3 regions of the Paenibacillus xinjiangensis genome follow, and region 2 is predicted to be linked to each of the others. Evidence: predicted binding sites of a transcription regulator. Region 2 holds the regulator's gene; each other region holds the start of a gene.
The links. The regulator Rex, encoded in region 2, represses fermentation and respiration genes when NADH is low (regulators of the CRP and FNR family bind a similar motif). The targets are predictions, from matches to a motif close to TTGTGAAATATTTCACAA.
Positions count from the first base shown of each region.

Region 1: a site for Rex is predicted at 4,417-4,434, ahead of AC6ESP_RS11790 (formate/nitrite transporter family protein). Genes of this name have one in related genera too.
Region 3: a site for Rex is predicted at 2,243-2,260, ahead of AC6ESP_RS17510 (helical membrane plugin domain-containing protein). Genes of this name have one in related genera too.

Region 1 covers NZ_JCAALS010000010.1:20,594-31,190, forward strand. The annotation lists gene AC6ESP_RS11765 (pseudouridine-5'-phosphate glycosidase) at 1-431, shown strand, start outside; gene AC6ESP_RS11770 (hypothetical protein) at 444-659, shown strand; gene AC6ESP_RS11775 (futalosine hydrolase) at 839-1,501, shown strand; gene AC6ESP_RS11780 (1,4-dihydroxy-6-naphtoate synthase) at 1,501-2,346, shown strand; gene AC6ESP_RS11785 (L-lactate dehydrogenase) at 2,627-3,547, opposite strand; gene AC6ESP_RS11790 (formate/nitrite transporter family protein) at 3,550-4,359, opposite strand; gene AC6ESP_RS11795 (hypothetical protein) at 4,780-4,965, opposite strand; gene AC6ESP_RS11800 (AAA family ATPase) at 5,285-7,384, shown strand; gene AC6ESP_RS11805 (hypothetical protein) at 7,416-7,856, shown strand; gene AC6ESP_RS11810 (LysR family transcriptional regulator) at 8,222-9,079, opposite strand; gene AC6ESP_RS11815 (zinc-binding dehydrogenase) at 9,209-10,198, shown strand.
Region 2 covers NZ_JCAALS010000004.1:61,988-72,584, reverse strand. The annotation lists gene dinG (ATP-dependent DNA helicase DinG) at 1-1,168, shown strand, start outside; gene AC6ESP_RS05535 (redox-sensing transcriptional repressor Rex) at 1,168-1,824, shown strand; gene AC6ESP_RS05530 (amidohydrolase) at 1,799-3,106, shown strand; gene AC6ESP_RS05525 (cell wall elongation regulator TseB-like domain-containing protein) at 3,112-3,687, shown strand; gene AC6ESP_RS05520 (hypothetical protein) at 3,805-4,344, shown strand; gene AC6ESP_RS05515 (AAA family ATPase) at 4,337-5,836, shown strand; gene AC6ESP_RS05510 (3-hydroxyacyl-CoA dehydrogenase family protein) at 5,970-6,842, shown strand; gene AC6ESP_RS05505 (acetate/propionate family kinase) at 6,842-8,047, shown strand; gene AC6ESP_RS05500 (DnaD domain protein) at 8,093-8,776, shown strand; gene AC6ESP_RS05495 (hypothetical protein) at 8,850-9,209, opposite strand; gene AC6ESP_RS05490 (SAM-dependent methyltransferase) at 9,450-10,109, opposite strand; gene AC6ESP_RS05485 (MerR family transcriptional regulator) at 10,124-10,597, opposite strand, start outside.
Region 3 covers NZ_JCAALS010000017.1:36,985-47,581, reverse strand. The annotation lists gene AC6ESP_RS17520 (AI-2E family transporter) at 1-347, opposite strand, end outside; gene AC6ESP_RS17515 (NAD(P)/FAD-dependent oxidoreductase) at 513-1,691, opposite strand; gene AC6ESP_RS17510 (helical membrane plugin domain-containing protein) at 1,721-2,152, opposite strand; gene rpsR (30S ribosomal protein S18) at 2,640-2,924, opposite strand; gene ssb (single-stranded DNA-binding protein) at 2,943-3,476, opposite strand; gene rpsF (30S ribosomal protein S6) at 3,513-3,797, opposite strand; gene AC6ESP_RS17490 (YjzC family protein) at 4,007-4,189, shown strand; gene AC6ESP_RS17485 (hypothetical protein) at 4,489-4,842, opposite strand; gene AC6ESP_RS17480 (hypothetical protein) at 4,859-4,981, opposite strand; gene AC6ESP_RS17475 (amidohydrolase family protein) at 5,334-6,524, shown strand; gene AC6ESP_RS17470 (ABC transporter substrate-binding protein) at 6,553-7,800, shown strand; gene AC6ESP_RS17465 (branched-chain amino acid ABC transporter permease) at 7,848-8,729, shown strand; gene AC6ESP_RS17460 (branched-chain amino acid ABC transporter ATP-binding protein/permease) at 8,755-10,593, shown strand; gene AC6ESP_RS17455 (ABC transporter ATP-binding protein) at 10,580-10,597, shown strand, end outside.

The sequences.
Region 1 (10,597 bases), on a different contig from region 2:
CGATCCTTGATATTGGCCGAACGTTAGAATTTCTAGAGACGCATGGCGTTCCTGTTGTTGGCTTCAAAACCGATGAGTTCCCATCCTTCTATGCTCGCGAGAGCGGCTATGGTGTAGACTTCCGTCTCGACGAGGCTTCACAGGTTGCCGATGTGCTGCGCACCAAATGGGAGCTCGGATTGAATGGCGGCGCGATCATTGCCAACCCTGTACCAGTGGAATCGGCTATGCAGCATACGGACATCGAGGGCGTTATCCAGCAAGCACTGGATGAGGCCAAAGAACAGAATATTACAGGGAAGAACGTTACTCCGTTCCTTCTGAACCGCATCAAGCAGCTCACGGATGGAAAAAGCCTTGAAACGAATATCGCTCTTGTGTATCATAATGCCGAGGTAGCAGCGAAAATTGCTGTGGCATTGAAACAGTAAAGGGGCTTTCTAATGGCAATCAACCGTAAATTGATAACGGATCAGGATTTTGAAGAAGCGATGCAGCGAGAGGTTCGCGTTCGCGTATTTCAAGACGATTACATCGTAAATAGCGGTGGTATCATTGTACGGTATGATGACCAAATGGCCGTTATCCAATCCGGGGTAAGCGAAATTGCTTATCACACCCGAGCGGAATGCGAATTTTATGAGTTTAGGAAGAAATAGAATGAGCCGCCAAGAGACGCAGCACAAGCTGCATGACCTTGGCGGTTTTTTCTTCATACAGGCGCCTCCCTTTCAATCAGAAGCGGAGAGGACTATAATTAATATAGCGAATAATTGAGGATATAATGCCAATGCCCCAGCACTACTCGCGCGGGGGTATGTGAAAGGAACTACATTTTATGAGCAATAGCATCGGTAAAATACTTATAATGACCGCCGTCTCAGCCGAGAGAGAGGCTGTTGAGCGTGGACTGCGCGGCGATAGCCGCTTCGATGTGATGGAGGCTGGCGTGGGGCCGATGGAGGCTGCTGCCCGGACTGCGGCAGTTCTCGCCCGTGCAGGTGCTGATTCATACAGCCTAGTACTGTGCGCTGGCATTGCCGGCGGCTTCCCTGGCCGAGCCGCTATCGGCTCACTCGTCGTGTCCGATCAGCTAATCGCTGCCGATCTAGGCGCAGAGACACCAAGCGGCTTCCTCAGCGTGGACGAGCTTGGCTTCGGCTCCGCTCGTATCATACCTGATCAAGCACTCGCAGCTCGATTGACGGAAGCATTGAACGCTGTGGGACATATCGCCATTACCGCTCCGATTCTTACCTTGTCCACTGTAACGGGAACAGCAGAAACCGCACAGCAATGGGCAGAACGTGTACCAGGGGCAGCAGCTGAAGCCATGGAAGGGTTCGGCGTTGCCACTGCCGCTCGTCTTCATGGACTCCCTTGTCTAGAAATACGTGCGATCTCGAATAGCGTCGGACCGCGGGATCGTGACGCTTGGCGTATCAAGGATGCCTTGCAGTCTCTTGAAGCTGCAAGCGCCGTACTACTGGAGGTTATATAATGAAAATCGCTTTCTCCCCGTGTCCGAATGACACCTTCGTATTCCACGCTTTGGTACATGGGCTTGTGCCTGGTGCGCCTAAGCTTGACGTCACTTATGCCGATATCGATATTACCAACCGTTTGGCCGCGTCCGGAACAAGCGATCTTGATGTGATGAAGGTATCCTACGCGGCACTGCCGTGGCTATTAGATGATTATGCCCTTCTTCCTTGCGGCGGGGCACTCGGCAGAGGCTGTGGTCCGCTGGTGCTTACCAAAGACGGTTCAACGGATCCAGCAGCACTAAGCGGTCGTACCGTTGCCGTCCCAAGTGACCGATCAACTGCCTATTTGCTGTTCCGTCTGTGGGCTGCGCAGAATGTACCTGGTGGAGTAGGTAATATCGTAATCATGCCCTTCCACGAGATTATGCCGGCAGTAAGAGATGGCCAGATTGACGCTGGGCTCGTCATTCATGAGGCTCGCTTCACTTATCCGAATTACGGCTTGTCGCTCATGACTGATCTGGGCAGCTGGTGGGAATCGGACACAGGCCTGCCAATACCGCTCGGCGCTATTATCGCCCGACGCTCACTTGATCTGGAAGCTATCGCTGGCTGGATTCATGCATCCGTAGAATATGCTTGGAAGCATCCCGAACAATCACACGACTATGTGATGGCGCATGCTCAGGAGATGGACCCAGAGGTGGCCAAGGCACATATCGACTTGTACGTGAATGATTTCACCGGCAATCTCGGTGGAAGCGGTTATGCTGCTATTACGAATCTGCTCACTCGGGCTGCAAGCGAAGGTCTTGTACCGGCAGTCGATCCAGAAGCATTAGTATGGCCTTATGCCTAAGAGCTATGAACGAAACAACCCCGATCGCCAGTAGAGCGATCGGGGTTGTTTCGCTTATATATAGGACTAGACGTCCGAATCGTCCCATTTCTTCGAATAAGCTTTCCTCGTGACCCATAAGGTCATCCAGGTGAGCAAAACTACGATAATGCCGGCAAAAATCCATACTCCAACAGGTACGTTCATCTGTAACTCCCCTCTCCGCTTTTTCTTTTATCATAACGGATAAAGGGGCTTCTCTATTCACGCAAATATTAACATTTTGCAACGATTACCTTTTTTAGAGGGCGATTGACTCGATCAGGCCTTTGAGCTTGTTGGCCGAACGCTGAAGGAGCTGCTGCTCCTCTTCCGAAATTTGCAGCTGAAGCACCTCTCTCACACCTGTCCGATCCACTACACAAGGAACGCCTAGGTACACATCGGAGATGCCTAGGTAATCATTCACTAGAGTAGAAACGTTCAGAACGGCCCCTTCGTCACAGAGAATGGCTGTACATATGCGGTCAAGCGCTAGAGCAATCGCATAATACGTCGCCCCTTTGGCTTCAATAATCTGATACGCCGCATCCCGTGTATTGGTGAATATCGTCTGCCGCTGCTCTTCCGTAAGCTGAAGCTCCGTCCCTGCTACATTAGCTAAGCTCCATAGAGGGAGCTCAGAATCGCCATGCTCGCCAATAATGTGAGCGTGAACGCTGCGCGGATCAAGATGAAGCTGCTCGCCGATCAAATAGCGGAATCTAGCACTGTCGAGCAGTGTGCCGGAGCCGATAATGCGGTTAACGGGCCACTGTGATTTTTTCCAAGAGAAATAGCTCATGATATCGACTGGATTCGATGCAATCAACAGAATGCCATCCGTGTTATACTTCAAGACCTCTGCAATAATGCTGTCGAATATGGACACATTCCGCTTCAGCAGCTCAATGCGTTCCTCACCTGGCTTCTGCGCGGCTCCTGCTGTAATAATGATAATATCCGCACCCGCGCAATCCTTATAAGTGCCTGCCCATACTTTCGCCTGACCGAGAAACGGCATGCCGTGATTCATATCGAGCGCATCGCCTACAGCTTTATTCTGATTAGCATCGATCAGTACGAGCTCATCCATCCGATTGCGAAGCAGCAAGGTGTAGGCCGTAGTCGAGCCGACCGCTCCTGTTCCTATGACGACTATTCTCGTTTTTTTCGTTGTCATTGTTATTCATCCCCTTTGCCCATTTCGAGCTCTTCTTCCTTCATAAAAGGCTTGTTCACATAATGGTACATCACTGCCATCAATACGCCGCCGCCAATCAAGTTGCCTATTGTCACCGGTACAAGGTTATGAATAACGCCCGCTGTCGATATCGTGCCTGGATGGTTCAATACGAGCGCAATCGCGAAGGTACACATGTTAGCGACACTGTGCTCATAGCCTGAGATGAAGAAGCAGAATACGAATAGCATCATCGCGAACATTTTGGGACCGTCACCCTTGAGCGACATTGGTACGAAGAAGGCTAAGCATACGAGCCAGTTGCATAATATCGCCCTGAAAAAAAGCTCCGATGCCGGCGTGTTCATCTTCGTCTCTACGACACTGAGCAGGAAGCCATTCACATGGGAATCCGCGAATAGGCCAGTCGTGAAGATAAGCCCCGCGAATACGGCAGCCCCTAGCAGATTGCCTGTATAGCTCATCCCCCACAGCTTGAATACCTCCGGCCAGCGAAGCTTCCCTCGCAGTGCAGCGAATGTATAATAAAAGGTATTTCCCGTGAACAAATCTCCACCGCCATAAGCAATCAATATGATCGCTGCGCCGAAGGTTAAGGCAGCCATCGGATAGGTTAGCGGAGAATGCTCCAGATAGAAGAAGTTCCCTGTCTTAAAAGCAACGATAACGCCGAAGCCGATGAACATACTCGCCAGCATCGACCTTGCCAGATAGCGCATGCGGCTCTGCTTGAATATTTTATGCTTTTTGAGCGCCAGCTGCTCGACCTTCAATAACGGCTGTACCTCCATTGCCCTCACTCCCTTTTGCTGGTACAGGGAAATAATACCACAGCGTTGGGTGCGCTAGTGTGATTAATGTCACACTGGTAATAAAATATATCCCTTCTGTGTATGGCGCTGCGAAAGGGATGGTTCTTACGATCGCTGTTGCTCCTGGATTTCTTCTAATCAATTAGAAGTGGTGGAAATCCAGGAACAAAGGCGAACGCTGCGCTTCTCCAGAATCCATCCCCTTTCTCCGCTCGACAGAAGGTCTACCAAGTGCGGGAGGGCATAGTGCCCTATTGAGGCTGGCGCCAATAGGAGAACTTACATGACGAAAAGATAAATTAGACAGAGCAAAGTAAAGGCACTATCATGGGTATTTCCCATAAGGAAACGCCAGTTGATAATGCCCTGTCTCTGCATATTGAAGAACTCGGTTAAGTTTCAACTGAGCAGACGTCCTATTAAATCATAAATCCATTCAGAAAAATTGAGAACCAGCGAGAGCATGCTTAATAACATTCCCGACAATAAAAAACCATTTTTCAGCCCTTTTGCTTGGGGGTCTAGGATACTTAAGAAATCCCAAAAATAAATTCCGTTTATGGGAGAACCCCCATTAGCTGCCATTCCGATTTCATCCCCTGACCTAAACAGCTGTCATTATTATTTGGAATTACCTTTATAAGATATTAAATTCAACTATTGTTCAATCGATCTCCTTATCCACCATGAAAACCCAGTCCTCATGCGGACTGGGTTTTCATGGTGGAAGCGAACCGTGGCTGTGCAAAACCACAATTCGCCGGAGTGTGATGATTAGGGTATTTGGTGAAGTAGCTTAATACTTAACTTTTGTACAAGCATTTCGTTGCTCCTCAACGTCGTAGCACCACATCCAAATACTGTGTTATTCTAGTTATATTATAAATAGTGGGGGTGCTATACAATGAGATTAGTTCGATATAGAGTTCAACATTTTAGATCGGTAAGTGATAGTGGTTGGATAGAATGTGATGACGTTACAACACTAGTCGGTGTAAATGAAGCCGGAAAATCAAATTTACTTACTGCTCTTTGGAAACTCAGCCCTGTAAAGGGAGGAAAGATTAACCTACTTGCTGATCTTCCTAGAAAACGATACTCAGAACTTAGGGATAAAGAAAAGAAGCCCATTTTCATTAAAACTGAGTTTGAACTTCCCCACAAATTAATACAGAACCTTGTTAAAATTACTGGCGCTGAGTATGAGGATGTTAGAATTGCTTCAGTCGATAGGGATTTTAATGGTGAATATTTTATCAGCTTTCCTTATTCTAAAGGTAAAACATCAATTCTCGCCGCAGATTTAAGCAGAATTATCGAGAATGCTCTCAACTTAATTGAGCCCTTAGAGGAAGTTGGAAAGACCGAAGAAGGAATAAAAGAAGAGACACTTAAATGCCTCACCGCATCTCTTGAAATCATAGGCGAGAAAGAAGAACTAATTATACCTGATATTAATGCAATTATTGATTGCTTTAATCTCAACTCAAAGGAAATGAAAACTTCAGTTATACGACCAATTTTTATGGACACGTTAAATTCTGTTCGAGAATTTGTAACCATCCTAGAAAGACCCAATCCATCAAGTATAGAGGCAGCCACAAAGTTAGTCTTAAATCAAATTCCATCATTTGTATACTACTCAAACTATGGAAATTTGGATTCCGAAATTTACTTGCCTCATGTCATTGATAATTTGAAACGCTCTGACCTAACTGGTAGCATTGAAGCGAAAGTTAGAACCTTGCGTGTACTATTTGAATTCGTCGGACTCGACCCTCAAGAAATTCTGGATCTCGGTAAAGACCCTGAGCCGGTAAGAGATGCTTACGGCAATATCACACAAGAGCCAACTATTGAGGAAATAAATAAAACCGCTCAAAATAAAACTGAAAGAGACGTTCTCCTTCAATCGGCTTCTGCTAGTTTAACTTCAAAATTCAGAGATTGGTGGAAGCAGGGCAATTACCGCTTTGATTTTCATGCTGACGGTAAGCACTTCCGAATATGGGTATCTGATGAAATCAGACCGGAACAGGTCGAACTAGAAGGAAGAAGCACAGGATTACAATGGTTTCTTAGTTTCTACCTAATATTCCTAGTAGAAAGTCAAGAGTCTCATAGAGGAGCAATTCTACTACTAGATGAAGCTGGACTCTCCTTACATCCCTTAGCCCAAAGAGATTTATCTAAATTCTTTGAAAGTCTCTCTAAAACTAATCAGATTATTAACACTACTCATTCGCCATTTTTGGTAGACACAAGTCATGTTGATCGTGTAAAAGTTGTTTACGTTGATGGCGAAGGATATACAGTTGCTTCCCAAGATCTTAGAGCAGCTGAAGATAAATCTCAAGCTAGATCAGTCTATGCTATACACGCTGCCCTTGGCCTAAGCATTTCTGATACCTTGTTGCAAGGCTGTAAACCAATAATTGTTGAGGGGCCCTCTGATCAGTTTTATTTGAGTGCTATTAAAAATTACTTGATTAGTGAACAACTCATAGCTCCTAAAGAAGAAATAGTGTTTGTACCGTCGGGTGGAGTTCGAGGAGTAGAAGGAATTGCAAGCTTACTTTCAGGTAAAACAGAAGATTTACCTTTTGTATTACTAGATTCCGATAAGCCAGGAAAAGACTTTAAGAATAAGCTGGAACAACGTCTATACAAGGATGCTCCTGGCAAGATCATTGAAATATTTGATATTACCGAAACCGAAGACAGCGAGGTAGAAGATCTTATTCCTTTTGACATGATTAAACCTGGAATAGTACGAATTTTTCGTGAAGTTGAGACTGAAGAGTTCGAAGACGCCTATATTACTGGCAAGCCCTTAATTAATCAAATTCAAGATTTCGCAGAAAAACACAGTATACTTTTACCTGTCGGTTGGAAAGTTGATTTAGCACGACTGGCAAAACAACGACTGCTGCTACAACGTTCAAAAATTGTTGATGAATCTACAAAAAATTCATGGCAAAAACTTTTCATGAAGTTTATTTAACGATTATACAATGAGAGCTCTGTCCTGTAATATGGCCTTGAGGATTGGTGGTAAAAGGGCAAATGTCACAAATATAGATATTTTTAAATGTCCTACAAATCCAGTTTGGAAAGACTTAGATAGACAAACTCGAAAAAATTATTTAAAAAACTGCGAACCATTCTTGATAAGTCAACTTCAGAATACCAATTTAAAATGCATCCTGGTTGATGGCAGTGGTGTTTATTTAGAGTTAAAAAAAGTAATTAAAAATAGTCCGTTTAGATTAAAATCTTCACAACCACTAACTGTACCAATACTCAACAATAAAAAAAGTTGCAAAGTTTATAACGACCAGATTACAGATAACACAGGTAGAATCATTTATGTAACTGGAACAAGCCAAAGAATATCTAGTGATCATCGAGGGCAGTTTGGCAATCTAGGTGACAGGTCTTACGTAGCAGCCTTATTAAGTAGCAATTTAATATAATGTATATCCATCGGTCCTGTCCTGCATTATTCATATTGTGGTTTTATCAACTTGATTATAAAATCGGTCTGAATTGAATCGTCAGGTTTTTCACAGTAAAAATCAGCAAGTTTCATTGAAAGCGAAAGTACCGTCAATAGCGTCACACGAAACCGGTACTGATACTTCTAAAGGTGATTCTGTCCAGATAAGTACCATCATGAACCCCTGTCCATCCTTATCCGTTATGGTTTTGCTTGGACAAGGGTTCAGAAAACCGAACCGTGGATGAGCAAATTCACAATTCGCCGCCGCGTGTTGCTTAGATTGTTTGATGATATGGTCTAGCACTAACACTCGACGCTATCGATCGTTGCGGGTTAACATTATTGCTTAGCTTCAACTAATTGTATTAGCTTTGTCAACGAACTTGAGTAAATCGAGTCATGTCTATGCACAAACCATACCTGCAAATCTCGGTACTCTTCAGGCAAGCGGTGGGAAGCGATTATGCCCTTCTCTTCCGCCTTGGCAATCGATGATCGTGGTAGCATAGACACACCGAGCCCAGCGGAAACCCCATCTAGAATAACTGCTAATGTGCCAAATTCCATAATCTGATATGTGGTCAGGCCAGTTCCTCTCAGTAAACTCTCCGCTTTTGCCCGATGCGTACATCCAACATCGAAAAACAACATCGGCTTCGAAAGCAACTCGTGCATGTCGCTTTTTCCCGGCTCCGAGATCAGCACCAACTCCTCTTCAAAAGCCGCGACATGTTCTATATCTGGATAGACAATTGGTCCATAGACAAAAGCTCCATCAAGCTCGTAATCCAACACCTTTTGTAAGAGAGCATGTGTCACTCCCGTAATGAGCGATAAATTAACATCCGGATATCGTGATTGATATTCGGCCAATAGAGGAGTCAGATGAATGACCGCAGTCGTTTCAATGGAACCTATCCGAAGAGGCCCTGCAGGATGGTCCGAGTATTGTGTAGATTTCACAGCCTCGTCCATCAGAGTCAGTATTTTATCCGCATATCCCAGTAAATTCTCGCCAGCCGGAGTTAGCGTCATCCCTCGATTGGATCGCCGAAATAGGGGGATTTTCAACTGAGCCTCAAGATACTGAATTCGGGTCGTCACATTAGACTGTACATAGTTCAACATTTGCGCAGCCTTGGTTATGCTCCCCTCTTGAGCTACAGCTTGAAATATTCTTAAATCTCCGCTTTCCATTTCTATGTCACCTACTTGGTATGATCATTTATGATACTCACATTCGGTTTTGTTCATTTTACTGTATGATTCCCACTCTGTACAATTCAAAATAGATTCATCGAAATACGAATTACTGGAGGAGTTAGGATGAAAGCAATCGTACATGCTGGGATGAACGGCTTGAAGGGCTTGACATATGAAGACGTCATTGACAAACAGCCGGGCTTCGGCGAAGTAAAAGTAAGGCTGAAAACTGCAGGGTTGAATCATCGAGACTTATTTCTCATGGCGGATCGAACAAATAAGGATGCTCCCCTGATTATGGGTTCTGACGGCGCGGGTATAATTGAAGCGGTAGGTGAAGGCGTAACAAACCTTACAGTAGGTACCGATGTAATCATTAATCCGTGTATCGGATGGGAAATCACCCAAAATGTCCCGACCGTTCCAGCCATAGTGGGCGGTCCTTCGGATGGTACATTCGCCGAGTCTATCATCATCCCTGCGCAAAATGCCGTCAGCAAACCAGCTTACTTGTCTTGGGAAGAAGCTGGAGTGTTGCCCTTATCTGCCTTGACGGCCTATCGGGCTTTGTCCACGAGAGGTCGCTTACAGCAAGGCGAACATATCCTTATTCCAGGTATTGGTGGCGGTGTGGCGACTTATGCCATGCTTATGGCTTCAGCGGCGGGTGCACGAGTCAGTGTCACATCACGCAGTGAAACAAAAAGGCAAGCTGCTCTTGCACATGGGGCAGATCATGCCTTTGACAGTCATAGTGATTGGAAGGAAAGTATGAAAGGAGAAACAGTGGATCTCATCCTGGACAGTATCGGGCCAGCGACGTTCCAACAGTACTTTGATATCATTAAGCCAAATGGCCGTATCGTGACGTTTGGAGCAAGCTCAGGAGATCGAATGGAAATAGCATTACGATCCATATTTTACCCCCAAATCAGTATCATCGGCACCTCAATGGGAAGCAGTGAAGAGTTTATTGCTATGCTTCAATTTATGGAACTCCACTCGATACGCCCTATCATTGATAGTGTCTATCCTTTACAAGAAACCCTTCAAGCCTTTCAGCGAATGCAACAAGGGGAGCAATCTGGGAATATTGGAATAAGAATAGATTGAGACACATGCAATGTGGATAGGCCTCTGATGGAAATGGACCTGAACTTCATCAACAGCTTCATCACATAGAACTTATCGAGTGTGATATTCATTCCGGGAAATTGTTCATCAATTCCTTGAATAAACGCTTCGTAGTTCAATCCCATAAAAGTAACGGCCTGTATCTCCACATTAGTCTGGGTCAGCTTGCTCTTCGGTTCTCTACAAACAGTAAAAATCCACAACCTCATGCGGTTGTGGATTTACATGGTGGAGGCGAGGAGATTTGAACCCCTGTCCGTTTTCTCTACGACTGTACTCCCTATCATATTTCACTAGAAGTCCAAAAAAAAAATCAAGCATAAGCTTGCCCAAGCGGCAATATTATACCTGATTCAAACGTTATCTGAACCAATCATT
Region 2 (10,597 bases):
CCAAGCCGTCTGCCGCTTACGCAGTGATAATCTGCCAACAGGCTGGGATGACGCCATCACCGTTGAGGATAATGTACATGCAGAGCTAGGACGAGTTACACGTACAGTGGATAAAATGGTGTCTGATATAAAAGAGCGTCTGGATGATACGACTATTCAGGCGACTATTACGGATATTAATGGTGCTATTCGTGATTTAATGCGTGTGAAGGATGATTTGCGCACGTTCATGAAGATGGATCAAGCAACAGAAGTGCCTTGGATTGAAGCTACCACTGCTAATCGCTATAGATCCGTACATTTATATTCCGTACCGGTTGATGTAAGTAGTCAGCTGCAGCAATATTTCTTCGACGTGAAGGAGAGCATCATTCTAACGTCTGCCACTCTTTCTGTTCAGAAGTCGTTCCAATATGCCGAAGAGCAGCTTGGACTAACCGGATTTGAGCAGACGAACAGGCTGAAGACGGTACAGCTGCCTTCTCCATTCAATTATAGGGATCAAGCGCTCGTTATTATTCCGCGCAACTTCCCAACGCTTAAAGGCGCTGGAGGAGATCAGCAGTTCGTCTCGATGCTCGTCAGTTCATTAGCTTCTGCAGCGATGGAGACGAAAGGGCGCATGCTCGTGCTGTTCACCTCGTACCGGATGCTTAAGCAAGTGTATGAACCGCTCAAAGAAGCGTTAACTGGTTCTAGCATTCAAGTGCTGGGTCAAGGAATAGACAGTGGCAATCGAACGAAGCTCACCCGAAGGTTCACACAGCAGCCAGAGTCTGTATTGCTTGGAACAAGCAGCTTCTGGGAAGGTGTAGACATACCTGGAGACGCTTTAACATGCCTTGCAATTGTGAGGCTGCCGTTCCAGCCACCGAATCATCCGCTTGTTGAGGCGAAATCCGAAATGCTGCAGAAGCAGAAACAGAATCCTTTTATGAAATTATCTATACCACAAGCGGTTATTCGCTTCAAGCAAGGCTTCGGTAGACTCGTTCGGACCTCACAGGATAAAGGGATTGTCATTATCTATGATACGAGAGTAATAGAGACGTATTATGGCAAACACTTTTTGTATTCTCTGCCTGGACCAAAAATCGAGCATATGCATATTGAACAGATTGTGCCAAGAATGCGTGAGTGGCTTGCGGAAGGGAAGAATGAAGGCTGATGAAACAGACGAAGATTTCAGAGGCAGTCGTAAGACGGCTGCCTATTTACCTTCAAGTGCTCAATGAGCTGGATAATCGAGAAGTTCAAACCGTTTCCTCACAGGAGCTTGGGGTGAAGCTTGATCTTAACCCAGCTCAAATCCGTAAGGATTTAGCTTATTTCGGTGATTTCGGCCGCAAAGGAATTGGCTATGATGTGACTCATCTTATTGATAAGATTCGGCAAATATTAAAGCTCGATCGAGCGATTAATGTCGTACTCATCGGTGCTGGTAATTTAGGGCATGCCCTCTGTAATTACAATACTTATTCGAAAGATAATATGAAGATAGTTGCTGTCTTCGATGTTCACCCATCCAAAATTGGCACGAAGATCAATAACTTGACCGTTATGCCGATGGAGACGCTCAAGAAGACAGTAGCTGAATATGATATTCGTATCGGTATTATTACTGTACCTAGTCACGAAGCCCAGAATGTAGCGAACCAAATTGTCGAGGCCGGTGTAGAGGGTATTCTTAACTTCGCTCCGGCTATTCTACGAGTACCAGAAGAGGTTCGGGTTCATCATGCAGATTTCACAAGAGAGCTGTTAAGTCTAGCTTATTATTTGGAAAAAGGAAGGAACGATGAAAATGAGTCAGACTTGGATTGAGAATGGTTTATTCGTTACTATGGATGAGAAACAACCTGTTGTTCGTGGTCATATGGTTATTACCAATGATCGAATTACATACATTGGCGAAGCCCAGCCTGAGAATTTGGAACAATCAGTAGAGCGAGTCGATGGAAGCAAGCACGCTTACATGCCTGGCTTGATTAATACGCATGGACACGCCGCAATGACATTGCTGAGAGGGTACTCTGACGATCAGAATTTGCAGGTATGGCTGGAGCAGAAGATGTGGCCGATGGAAGGCAGATACATTGACAAAGATACAAGGGCTGGAAGCGCTCTTGCGATTGTAGAGATGTTGAAGTCAGGTACGACTACCTTTGTAGATATGTACGATCGAATGGATCAAGTAGCACTTATGGTGGAGCAGTCAGGTATCAGAGGATGTTTGACAAGAGGAGTAATCGGCCTGTGCTCAGAAGCTGAGCAGCAGTCGAAGCTCACTGAAGCCATTGCTTTTGCACGTGATTGGAATGGCAAGGCAGATGGTCGAATCACAACGATGATATCACCACATGCTCCGTATACCTGCCCTCCGGATTATATAGAGAAATTCGTTCAAGCGGCTCATGATTATGATCTTCCGGTTCATACCCATATGTCAGAAACAATGGCAGAAGTGGAGCAAAATGTTCGGGATTACGGCGTACGTCCAGTTGAGCATCTGGATCGCCTCGGACTCTTCTCACGTCCTGCGCTAGTTGCACATGCTGTACACTTGAATGATGAGGAAATCGCTCTGCTTGCTGATCGGAAGGTAGCTGTATCGCATAATCCGGTTAGCAATCTGAAGCTTGCAAGTGGAATTGCACGTGTACCTGATTTGTTGAAGGCAGGAGTGACAGTCTCGCTTGGTACAGACAGTGCAGCGAGCAACAATAACTTGGATTTGTTCAAGGAAATTAAGTTTGCGGCACTTCTTCATAAAGGCGTATCAGGCGATCCTACGGTTGTTCCTGCTATGGAAGCGTTGCGCATGGGCACCTTGTATGGAGCTCGCTCAATCTGGCAAGAAGGCTCCATAGGTCAGCTCATTGTTGGGATGAAGGCTGATTTCATTGCTCTAGATATTGAACAGCCGCATTATTATCCGCAGACTGATCTCGTATCCCACCTCGTATATTCGGGTTCAGGCCGCGATGTTACGGATGTATGGGTTGATGGTAAGCAGGTTGTCAGCAAGGGGCAATGCACGCTTCTGGATGAAGAACAAATCCGGTATGAGGCAGCAGCAAGCTTCGACCGTCTGCTGAAGGGCTAGCTGTTATGCGGGTAAGCACTAGAAAGCGTAAGGCCTTCATGACTCCTGGCCGAACTCTTGCCGTTGTTGGCGTTCTATTGGCAGCTCTTGCTGCGGGTATGCTTATATATTACAATACCGTACAAAATCCATTCTGGATGACGGAGAAGACCATCAAATCTCAAGCCATTGAAGCTGCTGGGCTTACGTCAGTTACTGCGATTACCAAGCATGTATGGGATAAGCAGACCTGGGTTGTTGAGGGTGAGGATGAGGCGGGAGAAGAGGTCTTCGTCTTCGTCACTCCTCCGGTAACTCAAGCTGATGAGGCAGGAGAAGAAGAAATAATAACGCAAGGAACCGAGCTGATTGTGAAATCTTCTGAAGCGGTAAGAAAGGCGGATGTGCGGGCAGCATTCCGCCAAGCCAAACCAGATTTGATCATAAAGCGAGTTCAGCCTGGCGTAATGAATGGACAGCTCGTATGGGAAGTATTCTATATGAGTGATGAGAATGTAGATAAATATTATTATGATTTCTACAGCTTCCGTGACGGTACGCTGCTTAATGAATACCGTCTGCCTGCCAGCTCTGCTGGATAATCACGATTGCTTCCTATTTTTACACCCTCTTCTGTCTATTATAATGTGATATACTTTCGTATAGCGGTGTTGATATACGAATGATGTATTACATTATGGACAGAGGGGGATTTATGAATGAAGCTACGAGTTGTTCCGACACTTATAACTGTTGCAGCCTCCGTTCTGATCTTGTTTGGAGGATGGCTTCTCTATAATCAAGTTGCGATTGATGCACCATTACAAAAAGCGGTTAAAGAAGTGGACGGTATTGTCCAAGCGGACACTCCCATTCTAGATAAAGAAGTTGTTTCTATCCAATTAACGTTGGAGCCTGATGCGAACTTGAAGTCTATATATGATTCAATTAATGAAAAAGGCAAAGATATAATCGGCACTAGGGAGCTGCAGCTTACTATTAAGGACCCAGATTCCAGTGTACGATTAGATCAAATCTGGTCTTCGGCATTATTCGATGTAGCACAGGCGATGGAAACCAAGCAATACTCAGATATACCAGCTTCCTTAGAGCAGTTAGCTGAGCAATATCAAGGTGTTCAAGTTGTTACAGATATGGATGATAAGAATGTATATATTACGTTAAAAGATGATTCTGCATCGAAATACGTCGTGCTTCCTCGTGTACCAGCACAGCTGGAGGTGTCGACCTATGCTTAAATATTGGAAAGAAATGCTGGTCGGCTTCGTACCTGTTCTATTAGCGTTCTTAATGTACACGGGCGTTAACATTGTTCCGTTTCTAATGCTTGCTGTATTGGGTGCAGTGGTGTTATTCGCTTCTCGTGGGGGAAAAACACGAATGACTGCAGCTCAAGGCTCCAGAAAATCGTCTGAGCTGAAGAAGGTTTCTCTAACCTTCGAACAGATCGGAGGGCAGGAACGTGCGAAGCAGGAGCTTATAGAGGCTCTCGACTTTCTTGTGAAGTATGAAGAGATGAAGAAGCTTGGCATTCGTCCTATGAAAGGCATTCTGCTGACCGGACCTCCGGGAACAGGTAAAACCTTAATGGCTAAGGCAGCCGCACACTATACAGATTCTATTTATCTGGCTGCTTCGGGCAGTGAATTTGTGGAAATGTATGTAGGTGTAGGGGCAGGCCGCATTCGTGATTTGTTCAAGGAAGCTAGGCAAAAAGCGAAGAAGGCAAACAAAAGCAATGCGGTTATTTTTATAGATGAGATCGATGTAATTGGCGGTAAGCGGGATGGCGGTCAGCATCGCGAATACGATCAGACTCTTAATCAGCTGCTTACAGAAATGGATGGCATCCGGTCTGACGAATCACCGCGTATTCTGATTATTGCAGCTACGAATAGGAAGGAAATGCTGGACAGTGCGCTCCTCCGACCAGGCCGGTTCGACCGTCATATAGGCGTAGAGCTTCCTGACAAGAAGGGACGTCTGCATATCCTTACTCTTCATGCTGCGAATAAACCGCTTGATTCCTCAGTTGATTTGGACAAAATTGCAACGGAATCGTTCGGATTCTCTGGCGCCCAGCTCGAAGGGGTAATGAATGAGGGTGCAATCTATGCCTTGCGTGACAATAGCGCTGCTATCATGGAGCACCATCTGGGCATGGCCATTGATAAGGTCATGATGGGTGAGAAGACTGACCGCGAAGCAACCAAAGAGGAGCGCGAGCGTATTGCGCTTCATGAGCTAGGTCATGCTATAGCAGCTGAGATTGTTCGCCCTGGCAGTGTGTCGCAGGTTGCGCTGTCCCCGCGTGGGCAAGCGCTGGGCTATGTTCGCCATAATCCGCAGCAGGATCAATATTTGTATACACGAGAATTTTTGAATGGACAAATTATGATTGCTCTGGCGGGGGCTGCTGCTGAAGAGATGTTCTATGGTGATCGAAGCACGGGCTCTCGCGGCGACTTCGATCAAGCGATGAATATCGTTCGGACTTTGGTCGAGTCGGGCTTAACGGAGCTTGGAATTATTGATTCGAAGATGATGACACCTGATAGCTGGGCCACCATTAACCGCTCAATTCTCGATGATCTGATGCTTCGGACGAAGACCATGCTGGAAGCGAAGCGCTCGGTATTCCTCCAAGCATTAGACGTAGTTATCCGTGAAGAGACCATCAGCGGCAAAGATTTCCGTGATTTGCTTCACAAACTCTCGAATATCGCTTAAAATGTCACAATTTGAAGGCGGACACGTTGTCTGCCTTCTTTTTTTTCTGAAAATCGTTATAATAAAGAAGAGTATAAATATAAAGAGAATGTTTCTCAATAAACATCAAGAGAAACAAAACAAGGAGAGAATCATGTCTATCAAAAAAGTAGGAGTAATTGGAGCCGGTACGATGGGGCAAGGTATAGCAGAGATGCTTGCTTCTAATGGCCTGGACGTCTATCTAATGGAGCGTTCGTCAGAGCGTTTGACATACGGCAAAGAAATGATCGAGCTTAGTCTGGAAAGACAGATCGAGAAATGGGCACTTACACAGTCAGAGAAGAAGCTTATTCTCAACCGTATTCATCTGTGTGAGAACTACGACAACCTTGCGGATTGTGAACTCGTTATTGAATCGATTACGGAGGATCTTGAGAGCAAGAAGGCCGTATTCGAGCAGGTTGACCGTATTTGTCCTCCAGATGTGATACTGGCGAGCAATACGTCAACACTTAGCCTAACTGAACTGGCAAGTGTAACGAAGAACCCGGATCGGGTTATCGGTACGCATTTTATTTATCCAGTATCTAAGATCGACCTAGTTGAGATTGTTCGGGGACTCAAAACCTCAGAGGATACATTCGTCAGAACGAAGCAATTCGTCGAGGAAGTTATTCAGAAAAAAGGGATTATGGTGTTTGAATCACCGGGCTTTGTAACTTCCCGGCTTATTTGTCTGCTGATTAATGAGGCGCTTCATGTTCTGGAAGAAGGCGTTGCATCGGCTGAAGATATCGACAATGCGATGAGAATTGGATATTCATTCCAGCATGGTCCGTTCGAGATGGCTGACCGTTTCGGATTGGATTCTGTTCTAGCAGCACTTGATCGGATGTTCCGTGAATATGGTGAGCTGAAATACCGTCCGTCAATCGTGCTGAAGAAGATGGTTCGCGCTGGCAATCTTGGTGTCAAAACAGGCGAAGGATTTTTCAAATATGATAAGGATGGGGACCGAATCTAATGATAGTACTCGTAATTAATGCAGGCAGCTCTTCTTTGAAATATCAATTGTATAACATGAAGGATGAATCGGTGCTTGCAAGCGGCAGAGTAGAGCGGATCGGCATGGATTCCTCCATCGTTACGCATGAGCCACCGGACAAGCCAGAGGTGCGTGATGTTAGTGAAATTCTGGACCATGTGACTGCCGTTAAAAGAGTAATCGATATGCTGACACACCCGGAATATGGTGCCGTTGCATCGATGGCTGAGATTCAAGCAGTCGGTCATCGCGTTGTTCATGGTGGAGAAGTATTCCAGAGCTCTGTACTTGTTACTCCTGACGTGAAGCTTGAGATTCGCAAGCTGTTCGATCTTGCGCCGCTTCACAATCCAGCTCACATGATGGGCATAATGGCGGTTGAGGCGAATATGCCTAACGTGCCGCAGGTGCTTGTATTCGATACAGCCTTCCATCAGTCGATGCCGAATACCTCGTATTTGTATCCTATTCCAACGGTACTGTACAGCAGACACAAAATTCGCCGTTACGGCTTCCACGGTACTTCTCATCAGTATGTGAGCCAACAAGGCGCTGAGCTGCTTGGACAATCATTGGAGTCCCTCAAAATGGTCTCTTGCCACATTGGCAATGGTGCTAGCTGTACCGCTATCTTGGATGGCAAATCATTGGATACGAGTATGGGAATGACACCACTGGAAGGTCTCATGATGGGAACACGTAGTGGAGATATCGACCCTGCAATCGTACCGTTTGTTATGAATAAAGAGGAATTGACATTGAATGAGGTTAATTCCATGCTTAACAAGCACAGCGGAATGCTTGCTGTTTCCGGCATCAGCAGTGATATGCGCGAAGTAACGGAAGCGATGGATGAAGGCGACCGTAAGGCGAAGCTGGCATTTGATATGTATACTTATCGTGTGCGCAAATACATCGGTTCTTACGCTGCTGCTATGAATGGCATTGATGTATTGGTCTTTACAGCAGGCGTCGGTGAGAATTCATCGGTTCTTCGTAAAGCAGTATGCGAAGGACTTACTTTCCTTGGCATTGAGCTTGATGAAGCCCGCAATGCAGAACGCAGCAAGCAAGCTCGAGTCATCTCGACTGCTGCTTCCCGTGTGAAAGTGCTTGTCGTTCCGACGAACGAGGAGCTGTTGATTGCGCGTGATACCTACACGATTGCTCAAGAACAAGCTTAAAATTCGATGAAGCCTTAACATTATGAGGTAGGAGGGATGAGAATCGTGAGCAATGACGACATGTGGAAAGCTTATTCACGCGGCATGGCTGCTGTAATGAATGAGGGAGGCGTGCATGTGTCGGCGCTGCTGCTGCGCTCTTATCGCCATCTGGATTTATCCGATACGGAAGCCATGCTGCTGCTGCAGCTTATGCTGTTTCGTGAGTCGGAGGGAGTTGAATTCCCGACTCCTGAACAATTGGCAGAACGGCTCGGAACAACTGTACGGTCCGTTGAACAGCTGCTCGGACGATTGATGAAGGATGGTTTTCTCGCTATTGACGATCAATTCGATTCTTTATCTGGCATTCAGTCTGAGCAATATAATTGGAGTGGATGGCTGCTGAGGGCAGCTGAATGGGCTGCACAGGAGAAGCGTGAGACGAGGAAAGCGGAGCGTCAGCCTGTGAAGCGTGGGACTGCAGATCCGACGAACTTATTTTCTGTTTTTGAGCAAGAATTCGGCAGGCTGCTGTCTCCAATGGAATGTGAGACGATTAGCAGCTGGCTCGATCAAGACAAATATCAGGATGAGCTGATTCGCTTCGCTCTCAAAGAGGCTGTATTCTCTGGCAAACTGAATTTCAAGTACATCGATCGTATCCTGATTGATTGGGGTCGCAATCGAGTGACCAATGCGGATGAAGCGAGAGTGCATTCACAGAAATTCAGAGGCGTGCGTGGTTAGCTTGATCTATGACAAAGAGGCAGTGCTATGTGGCACTGCCTCTTTTGTTTGTTACCGGGTCAATTAAGAATGCCTACTGCGCGATTTCTAATCGAATAATTTCTGCGGCCTTGAAGCTCCCGTTGCTTGGACTAATATCCTCCGGCTTCATGAGCGTAATTCGAATGAGATCTCCCTTGGAGAAATCTTCGAATTGCAGGGAGCTTCCTTCTTGCTCCTTCAGTGTAGTATCGCTAGTTATTGCGATATCGCATAAGTAACCAATTGCATTGATATCTCCAGTCTTATTCCGGTTTACCTCGTCCGAGCAATTCACAAGGAAGCTGCCTTGGTTAATCGTATCAATCGTTTCCTCGAATAAGCTTACCTTGCTGCAAGCTGTCAGCATCAAGCTTAGTAGAATGACTATTACGGTTATCTTTTTAATATCCATCGCCCCCTAATACTACGGTACAGCTGCTTATGAATTAGACGGCTCCGGTTCAATTATAGTTGCAAAAGCATATTCGAGAGCTGCGTCTTAACTGACCGCCAACGTGTGATAAACCCAACACACTCGTAATTAAACCCTCCCGCCTCAAATAGCGAAATTACTTTCGCTGCTGGCGAACCTCATTTCGCTCATTTACAGAGAATAATTGCTTCACAGGAGGTTTAAACGAATCAGTTGCTTCTACAGCTTGCGCGATGGCTTGCGTGCGAACAATATACGGGCAGCGTGAACGTGTGGGACACCAGAGGAGCTGCAAGGGAAGCGGCAGCTGTAAGAATCAATGATATCCCAGTCTTGATAGTGCTCCAGCATCTCATTGTCCCCATATAAATATTCATTCGTCCCCCAATCCGGAGCGAGAGGCAAATCATCCTGATGGGTAAAAGCAAATAGAGCATGAATGCCGCCATCGGAAGTTATAGCCTTGAGTCGTTCGAACTGACGATTGCGGAGCGATGGCTCCAAATACTGCAAAGCTCCGATGGAATAGACAACCTCAAACTCCGATACAAGTTCATCTTTCTCCTTGAGCAGCCATTCATTCATATTGGAGCAGATTGTTGTAAGTTCCACGCCAGCACTAGATGCAAGCTCTAAAGCCTTCTGAAGCCCGTTAGAGCTAATGTCGAATGCTGTCACAACCATACCCTGCTTAGCAAAATAAACACTGTCACGGCCCTCTCCGGCGCCGAGATCAAGTAATCGCAGGCTACTGGAGTCGTTCGCAAGCAACTGTCCGTTGTTAAGTCTGCTTACGAGTTGTACAGCAAGCTCATTCGGCTCTAATCCCCACACATAAGAGTCCTGCTTGTACATGTCATCTAATTGCTCCTTGTTCATCTCATAACCTCCTCCTAGCTGAATTGTTTTACTGCAATAAGCAATGAGATTCTGTCTTCCACATGATCGAATACGATGGAATAGCCATGCTCCTGCAGCCAAGTAAGCACGCTCTCATGGCATGGCAGCGCAGAGTTGCTAGAGGTGGGAGGGAAGAGGGATTGCTGTACTGCTTGCGGCTGAATATCGGTAATAACGATTCTGCCTTGAGGCTGAAGAACGCGATCCATCTCTCTAATGGCTATGAGCTGCTGGGATGCATTCAAATGCCGTATTACGAAGCTTGCGGCTACAAAAGAATAGGCTTGAGCTGCGATCGGCAAGGCCAGCATATTACCAAGCTTCTGCTCCACATGCGGCAGTCGACTGCGCAGCACGGCAAGCATCTCGGCAGATTGCTCAATGACACACATTCGAGCGCCTGCTGCAGTTAGCTTCACTGTAAGGTTGCCTGTGCCTGCACCAAGCTCAAGTCCATGCTCACCCAG
Region 3 (10,597 bases), on a different contig from region 2:
AGCTCTGTCACTTGTTCAGAGATAAGCGGAATTACTGCAACTAGAAGGATTGTAATAATGCCGATTATAATAATGAATAATAACAGAATCGAATACACTCGTTTGATACCCTTGCGTTCGAGCAGATCAACCACTGGGTTCAATAAGTAATAGACGATACCTGCCAGAATAACAGGCAATACAATAGTTTTGAGCAGAACTGTAATCGGTGTGAATATGAACGAAACCTTCGTGAAGACCATAATATTCAGTCCGACCAGCAGCAAGACCAGCAGGAATAGAACAAACTTATTATTCAATATGAAGCGTTTGAATCTCCCGGTGCCTGTACGTATGTGATCCTCCATCTAACAACCCCCCTATTTTGCCATAACCTTCAATATGTTAAAGGGTATTATACCATTAATAAAAGTTCAATTGCGAATCAGAGGCGTAATGGACAGCACTGATTCAGACCCAATAAAAAAGCCCCCGTCACGAATGACGAGAGCTTAATCCAATGGATATTGGAATTAGTGTACCAAGGAGAACAATCCGTTAACATGCGACAGGTAGCGCACGTTACTTGCTTCCTTCATAAGGGAAGCTGCTGTTCCTTTGAGACGAAGCTGGCTAGCACCAACTGTTCCGATTCCGTCTTTTCTACCCAAGCTTGCAAGTACGCCCGAGTTAACGAATTGGAATGTCTTCATCGGAATGCCTTTGGAGCTTGCATAGATGTTGTAGCCAATAGCCTCGCCCATTTGCCAAGCGATTTGTGCACTTGGAGGGAACGGACGGCCTTCAGCGCCCATAACGACTGCGTTATCTCCAGCAAGGAAGATGTCTGCATGCGATGTGGATTGCAAGAACTCAGTAACCGTAGCACGACCACGGTTCACTTCGATACCACAGTTCGCTACTACAGGGTTGCCTGTAACGCCGCCTGTCCATACGAATGTGTTCGTCTCGATCGTGTTGCCGTCTTTCAGCATAACAACATTGCCTTTCACTTCTGTAACCGCAACGCCCATGATCAGCGTTACGCCACGTTTCTCAAGGCTAGCTTTTGCACGGTCAACCAGCTCGGCTGGGAAGCCTGCAAGGATGGAAGGACCAGCTTCGATGTTATACAGCTTAATGTCGTTAACGTCAACGCCTCTAGCTGCACACCATTTTGGAAGCATATCTGCGAACTCACCGATAAGCTCGATACCAGTCAAGCCGCCGCCGCCAACAACGATTGTTGCGTCAGCTGGGTTTTTGGATTTGCTGTAAGCTTCGATACGAGCTTGAACATGAGAAGCAATCTTTTTCGCTTCTTCAACGGATTTCAGCGTCATGCTGTTCTCTTCAAGTCCTGGAATACCGAAGAATGCTGTTTCTCCGCCAAGTGCGACAACGAGTGTATCATACTTGAAAGTGCCGCCTTTAGCCAAAGTCACTTGTTTTTTATCCGGTGCGATGTTATCAACTGTATCGATAACCAGATTGATTGATTTGCCTTTCAACAGCTTATCAAGAGGCAATGCAATGTTCTGCTCGTTCAGGCCTCCAACAGCCAGACGGTGCAATTCAGTTACGATCTGATGATAAGGGACGCGGTTAACGACTGTAATCTCCGCTTCCTCAGGTGAGAAATGTTCACGGGACGACAGTGCGCTCAGCAAGCCGCCATATCCGCCACCTAGAATAAGAATTTGTTTAGCCATGGTTATCCTCCGTTCTTGTATTATTGGAATTAGTTGCTTTTACGCTCGGACAATACGCTTAGGAATGATTGCGCAAAACGCAATGTTTTTTGAACTTCTGGATCTTTCAGCATTTTCAACATACCGAAAAGACCAATTGTCGAAGAATCAGCTTGCGCACGGTCAGTAGCTTCAATAGCTGCAGCAGCGATGCCTTTTGCTTTGTCAGTAATTGGCTTAGCGAATTCAGCGATTCCGTGAGTCATGTCATTCATAAGAACTTTGTCGTTAGCTACAGTTGTTGCTACATCATAAGCTTTCGTCATAAGAGTAACCATTTCTGCCAGCTTCGGTAGATTGTCTACCAATACAGTAAGCGACTTCTGAACTTCTGGGTTAAGCAGCTGCTCCAATACATCGACTTGGACAGATGCTGCTTCTACTGCACCATTCTCGGGTTGTTGCGTTACGGTTTCGGACATACGAATTATAGCCTCCCTTTCCCTTGCCTTAATTTAAACTGATGACAACTTCACTTCATGAACAAGTCGAACTGTTGAAAATACGATCCTACGTGAAATATTTCACAGGCACGAGCATACAAACAATTCAGCTTCCCATTTCTATAGTCAATTGTAGTCCTGTTTCACAAAATGTTCAATAACCTATTTTTATGAATTGACACAAAAACAGCTTGAAATTGATTAGTTGACAGGTAATGTCACCAAAAAAACGATGATTACATAGTTAATTCGACATATTTATGAGAAAATGAATTAAAAAACCATTGGTTACAAATGGAAGTCATCCATTACTCATCATTATTTTATAAATAGTATTTCACAATCACCATTAAATTCACGATGCAATTTGTGGTGCTTGATGAAATTCCTTACTAGTCAGCTGACCTGAGCACATAAAAAAGCCTGCAGAGAATAATCTCAGGCAGGCTCTAAAGAGCAGTACATACTACTCAGTTGTATAAGGTAGCAATGCTACTGTACGCGAACGTTTGATCGCAACAGTGAGCAGGCGTTGATACTTCGCGCTCGTACCAGTTACACGACGTGGCAAGATTTTGCCGCGCTCGCTGATAAACTTTTTGAGCAGATCAGTATCTTTATAGTCAATGTGAGTGATTTTGTTTACAGTGAAGAAACATACTTTACGACGCTTGTTGCGGCCGCCTTTACGGTTGCCGAATTTGCGTTCTGGACGTTCTCCATCTCCACCATCTCTTGGCTTAAAGCTCATTCGAATCCATCCTTTCAATTAAAATGGCAAATCATCTTCTGATATATCGATCGGTCGACCATCATCCGAGAACGGATCACGGTTGTCGTTACGTGAGTTATTACCGGACCGGCTACCGCCACCGCTATTAGAAGCGTTGCCGCCGCCGAAAGATCCGCCACCACCGCTATTGCCGCCTGAACCGCCGCCGCTATTGCCACTGCCGCCCTCTTCGCGTGGAGCTCCGCCTTCACGGTTAGATTCCAAGAAACGAACGTTATCCGCTATGACTTCCGTCACATAGACACGTTTACCTTCGTTATTCTCGTAGTTACGCACCTGAATGCGACCTTCTACCGCTGTTAAGCGTCCCTTACGCAAATAGTTCGCACATGTCTCAGCAAGCTGCCGCCAAGTCACAACCGGAATAAAATCCGCTTCGCGTTCGCCCTGACCGCTAGTAAAAGGCCGGTCTACTGCTATCGTAAATTGCGTAACTGCTACACCAGCAGGTGTATAGCGCAATTCGGGGTCTCTCGTCAATCTGCCAATCAGTATTACACGATTCAACATCGTTATAGACCTCCCAATCGATCAATCAAACGTGGACTAAGCGACGTCTCTGACGATCAATGTACGGATAACTTCATCCGTAATCTTCATGATGCGGTCGAGTTCGTTCACAACTTCTGTCGTTGCGTTGAAATGAACCAGAACGTAGTAACCATCACGAATCTTATTGATCTCATACGCAAGACGACGTTTACCGATCACATCAGTCTTAGTGACCTCTCCGCCGTTGTTGATAATGCCATTGAATTTGTCGACGATGGCTTGAACGTTTTCTTGCTCAACATCTGGACGAATAATGTACATCACTTCATATTTGCGCATTTTATTTCACCTCCTTTTGGACTAACGGCCCCATAAATGGGGCAAGGAGCGAGGTTCTTACATACTCGCATCTGTTCATTATATCAAATCGCCTACCTTCTGACAAGTCTTGTTGACTCCCGTTTTCTGGTGTTCATGATCCTCACAGCTGCAGCCCATACTAAAGCTTGGGACAGCATTCGTTTGTCTCTTCGAGGAGGTGAACAAGAATGGGTGAATGGACATTGTTTTCTCCAGGAGATAAAGCTCCGAACGACGGTACTTATATCGAAGACGGCGTGAACTCCTTCCATATGGGCATTAACAACCCTAAGAAGGTGCATCTGGAGAAGGGCCAGCGGTTTCCAGAAACAACGAATCATGAGCGCAAGTGGAAGAAGATGGGTCATTAATCAAGTCATCAGAAAAAAAATAGGTGATATGCTGTATAAAGCCCAAGACCTTCGGACATTATAATTAAGGACGACGCGAAGAGAGGTGTGGTTCCGTTGAACCTTACGGTGCAAGGGCTACAAGAGGATTTAGTCCACTCAGTATAGAAGCGGAGGGTTGTGCCAAAGACACGTTCCGTAACACACGCGCATTCTAGTGCAAGCTCATATGGAAACATATGAAATTGAAGCAGTCGGTTCACGATGAAGCATTAGTGGAATTGTACACCGATTGCAAATAGTTGCTCCATCGATTTCTGTTACCGTGTGAAATCTAATAACTCAAACCAATAACCGCTGTCGTCAGGAAAAGGAGCTCGCAAGAGCTCCTTTTCTGTTGTTTCTATACTCGGTTTAGTCTCTTCTGTATTCGCTTCGCTTGTACAGCTCTTTGGTCTGGGTCTCCGGCTCGATTCAAAGCTCTCTCCCCACCAGCTCCTCGATGCCCTCATAATATAACGCTGCAAGGCTGCTCTATCCTGCAAATTCTCGTATGCCAGGAGCGTATACCGGTAGATCTCATCAGAATAAGGCTCTCTTTCCTGAAGCTCGGTGAGTCGTAGTACAGCCTGAAGCCCCTTCCCGTTAACAGTCCAGCTCCTCCAAATAATCACCGCGATACATAGCGAGCTAGCCTTCATAATCCTGTTTCCGGTCGAATTCAACCTTCATATTGGGTTTCCGATTCGTCAGCATCTTAATCTCCGCAAAATGATCGCCCGCTACCGATGGATCATTAGCATCAATCGTCATGACCCCGTTCTGTTGATAGTTTGATCGGTCGCACCGCCCGTTTGGAATAAGAATTCGATAATGGGCTTCTGATTATCAATGGAAGCTTCCTATTACCCATAAACCAGTGCGGGAAATCCACTTGTGTTAGCTGTAATGAAAGCTCACAACAAGAATGAAGTTTATGTTGTTACATAAGTCCAATGTTTCAGGAAATCTTTGTACGATGAGGACAATGACAGTGTCGACCTCACTATGTATAATTTTGCCATAAGAAGTTCTGTGTTAGATAATATGACATTTTTGTTGGCGGGGTGGACATATGCTGGATTTACTGCTTGAAAATGTTCGGCTTCCGGAGGAGTCTCGTTTCATGAACATCGGTGTGAAGGATGGGGTTATAGCATCAGTATCCGCAATAGGCTCACCCACTCTGGAGGCGAAAGTTCGGGAGCAGGGTCATGGCGGGATGCTCCTGCCAGGTCTGGTCGAGCCTCATATCCATCTGGACAAAGCTTACCTGCTCTCACGAATGGATGGAGAAGCTGACTCTCTGCAGAAAGCCATCCAGATGACGGCAATGATGAAGCATGGCTTCACACGTGAAGATATTCAAGCACGTTCGGAGGCAGTTATTCGACAGGCGATTAGAAACGGTGTCACGCACATGCGCTGTCATGCCGAGGTCGATCCGATTCTAGGACTCACAGCGCTCGAGGCGGCACTGGAGCTTCAGCAGCAGTTCAAGCCGTTCCTTGATTTGCAGGTGGTTGTATTCCCTCAGGAGGGGATATTCGCAAGCCCTGGCACAGCTGAGCTCATGGATGAAGCCATGCGGATGGGCGGCAATGTGGTGGGGGGCATTCCTTATCAGGATCCTGATCTCGTGGAGGAGCATCTGCAGTTCGTCTTCGATCTCGCAGAGAAGTATCACAAGCCGATTGACTTCCATGCTGATTTCTCGGATAACCCGCAGCAGCTAGCCATTAAACAGATTGCGGAGCGTACGATTGCCGCTGGCATGCAGGGACTTGTCTCCGCTGGTCACGTTACCTCGCTTGGATCACTGCCCTATGAGGAAGCAGCTAACATGGCTGATTTCATTCGTACAGCGGATATCCATGTGATGTGCTTACCGGCAACGGATTTGTATATTAACGGGAGAGGGGACCGCGAGAAGCATCGACGGGGACTTACACCAGTGAAGCTGTTGCTGGAGCGCGGCGTGAATGTAACGATCGGCGTGAATAATGTGCGCAATCCATTCACCCCCTTCGGCAAAGTAGATCCGCTGGAAGTCGCTTGGCTGCTTGCCGTTACCGCTTATATGGGAGGCGACTCAGATGCGAGGCAGCTGCTTCGCATGCTGACGGATGGAGCAGCAAGGGCGCTGGGACTAGCGCATTACGGCATTAAGACTGGTGCGTCAGCTGATATGGTGCTGTTCCCTGTATCATCTGCTCGTGATGTCCTGCTTGATCGACCAGAGCATCGAACGGTCTGGAAACGCGGCCTGAAGGTCGCTCAAGCCCAATCTGAGTATGTTCCACTGGGTCTACACTAAACAAACAAATAAAGGGAGCTGGGGAAGAATGAAAGGAATAATGTTGAAGAAATGGTCACTAGTCGCAATGATGGTTGTTATGGCATGGACATTGGCTGCTTGCGGCAGCACGAATAACAACGCGGGAACGACGACAGCTAACACCACAGGAGATACCACTGCACCAGAAGTGAGCACCGACCCAATCTACATCGGGATGTCTACAGAAGCTACTGGCGATAACGCGATGAACTCCGTCAACCTCTATCAGGGCGTGCAAGTAGCTGTTGATCAAATAAATGCCAAAGGCGGCATTCATGGACGTCTGGTTGAGCTAGTGGTTCGTGACACGGAGCAGAATCCCACACGCGGCATTAGCATTATCCGTGATTTTGCACAGAAAGAAAAAGTGCTTGGCGCGATTGGCGGTTTCCACAGTACCGTTATGCTGGCACAATCACCTATTCTAATTGAAGAAAAGCTTCCGTTTATTGTGGCGACCTCTAACGTTCCAGCATCGGTTGAGAGCGGAATGCCTTGGAGCTTCGGCGTTCGTATGAATGCTAATATTACCGCCCAATATGCATTGAACTTTATTAAAGAGCACTTCAGTACAACAAAGATTGCAATCTTGCATGAGAACGGTGGTTACGGCAAAGGCGCCGCTGCGGCAATGACTACAGTACTGGAAGCTGAAGGATTGAAGCCTGTTGCAGTAGAGTCCTTCGATAATGCCAAAGACAAAGATATGACTGCACAAGTTAACCACGCTAAGGAAGCTGGTGCAGAAGTTATTTATCTATTCGGTCAAGGTGCTGCCAATGGCTACGTGCTGCAAGCGATGGATAAGCTCGGATTCAAGGTTCCTGTTGTAGGTGAGAATGGTATGGCTAACAAGGGCGCTCAAGAGGTTGGCCAAGAGCTGGCTGAAGGTACCTTTGCTATTCAAACGGCGAACTTCAATGTAGAGCAGACACGTGAGCCTGCCAAAGTGTTCCTCGAGGATTTCACAGCTAAGTTCGGTCATATCCCAACGACCTTCGCTTCTGCTGCACAAGGCTATGATGGTGCAATGATCCTGTTCCAAGCGATTGCCAAGTCAGAGCTTACGGGCGATTTGGGTAAAGACCGCGAAGCGATCAGAACGACTCTTGAGTCTGGCCTTGGCGCTTATAACGGTGTTATTAGAGGCTGGGATGAAGTATTCACAGCAAAGAATCACGATGCTATTGATGTTAACTCCTACGTGATGTGTGTATGGAAGGACGGCAAGCTTGTCATCTCTGAGCTGCAATAAGCAATTAACCATCATCAGCAACTACTACTACGAAAAGAGGGATGGCCATGTCGCTTATCCTGCAGCTCGTTATCAGCGGGCTCTCGGTTGGATGTCTCTACGCTCTAATCGCCCTCGGCTATAGTCTAACGTTTGTCGTGAATGGGACGCTCAACATGTCTCAGGGACAACTGGTTATGTTAGGAGGAGTACTCATGTTCAGCCTTGCTGGGCATGGGGAAATGCCTTTTCTCGTCGCATTCGCTATCGCGGCCGGGTTAGTCGGGCTGCTTAGTATCGGTATTGAGAGGCTGGCGATTCGCAAGTTCAGTAAAGATGCCAATTCTATTGAATGGGTGCTCAGCACCATTGCAGTTGGCATTATTATTCAAGACGTTGCTCTCTACTTCAACGGACCGGATGAGGGAGTAACTCCCTCGCCAGTAGGCAATGACATGCTCCGAATATTCGGAGCGGGCATTTATTGGAAGGAATTTATTTTTCTTCCCGTAGTCGGTATCCTGCTTGCGCTGTTAATTATGTTCTATAAGAAATCCTATTGGGGCTTATGGCTAAGGGCGACGGCAGACAATCGGACAGCGGTTGAAATGATGGGCGTGAGCAGCAACAAGGTAGTGGCCGTTGCTTATGTGCTCAGCGGTCTGCTCGCAGGTATTGGTGGGGCTCTTATGTCAACCAACTACGCGGTTTCTGTCGACATTGGTCTTCCATTAGGTCTGAAGGCCATCTCCGTTGCTATTCTTGCAGGTGTTAACAATCCGAAGGGCATTGTTGCGGCGGGACTCATTCTTGGTGTAGCAGAAGTATTTATCGGACAGTATATTTCCACTTCGTTCCGCGAAATGTTCGTGTACGGAATGGTCATACTCGTGCTGTACTGGAAGCCGATGGGACTATTCAACGCACGCCGAACAGTCGTGAAAGTATAAGTAGGAACGAAGAGGGGGGCGCAAGATGAGTGTACTCGTACAAAAAGCAGTGAACAGCAGGGGCCCATTGGCTGCAATAGTCGCGATAGCGGCTGTTGTCCTTCTAGCCGCCATGCCTTGGCTGACGGATACGTACTATTTGAATCTGCTATTTATGATTGGCATATTTGTAATCACATGCACAGGGATGAATATATTAATCGGCTATTGCGGCATTGTCTCTATTGGGCATGCTGGGCTGATGGCGATAGGCGCTTATGTATCAGCATTCCTGAGCACCAAATATGAGCTTTCCTTCTGGATCGTTGCCATAATTGGCGTCTTCGTATCCTTATTAATTGGAACCTTGATTTCGATACCAACCATCCGCGCAGGCGGCGTCTATCTATCGATGATTACCATCGCCTTCGGCGTCGTCATTCACGAAGTATTAATTCGATGGGATGCTTTCTCTGGCGGGCCATTAGGTATTTCTGGCATACCTAAGCCGACTATCGGCAGCTATGCTTTTACTCTCAAGGATATGTACCTGCTTGTTCTAGGCGTCTCCGTATTATCGATGCTTCTAGCTTGGAACCTGCGTCGTTCTGCATGGGGAAGAGCAATGATTGCATCCAAGGAAAATGAAATTGCAGCAGCCTCACTGGGAATACGTAAATTCGCCGTTCAATATGCTGGATTCGCGATCAGCTCCGTCCTTGCAGGACTATCAGGCGCAATCTATGCTCATGCGAACAGCTTCGTAAGCCCCGACACTTACGGATTCCAGACCTGTGTACAGCTGGTCCTCATCGTCATTCTTGGCGGTGCTGGAAGAGTGCTCGGTCCAGTTATCGGCGCAACCATCATCGTCTTTCTTCCAGAAGTTCTTCATATGGAAAAGCTTCGTATGGCATTGTACGGAGGTATTATGTTCGCTGTGCTGTATTTCATGCCCAAAGGTATCGTCGGCACAATCGCCTCAATCTTCAGCAGCAAGCTGAGCTTTAAGTTCACCAAACCGGTCGGACCCGCGGGTCGTGGCCGCAATGTCGTAAAGATTGATGAATCGAAGCTATTCACTGCATCCATTCGGACGGCGGAGAAGCAGATTCTTGTGCTTGACGATGTGAATAAGCATTTTGGCGGGCTGCATGCTTTGAAAGATATCAGCTTCACCATCCATTCTGGAACGGTTCACTCTTTAGTTGGACCTAACGGTGCGGGCAAAACCACACTGCTCAACGTGATATCTGGCTTGTATGAATCAGATGGTGGCTCCATCAGCTTGAGAGGGAAGGCATTCGTACCGCGTTCCTTATCCGGAGCTGCTCTACAAGGCATTGCACGGACGTTCCAGCATTCCAGATTGTTCATGGAGCTCTCTGTACTCGAGAATGTAATGACAGGCATGACAACGAGGGAAAGAGGCGGGCTCGCACAATCCCTCATTCGCACACCTCAGGTTATCCGCCAAGAAAGAAAAATGCAGAATCAAGCACAAGCGCTGCTGGATCTAATTGGCTATGAAGGCGATCGTCATATTCCGGCCAGCCAGCTTCCTTACGGACATCAGCGAATGGTCGAAATTGCACGGGCACTCGCCATGGAGCCAAGCCTGCTGCTGCTTGATGAGCCCGCGGCAGGTATGACATCTTCCGAGATCGAACAGCTGGAGCGACTGATTAAGAAGCTGGTTGGACATGGAATGACTGTCATTCTAATTGAGCATCATATGGACTTCGTTAAGCGCGTATCCGATACGGTCACTGTACTCGACTTCGGAAAAGTTATAGGTACGGGTGAGCCGGAGCAGATGCTGAATGATCCTCGCGTTATTGAAGCTTATTTGGGCGAGGAGGTGGCTGCTGATGCTGCAAATTAAAGGT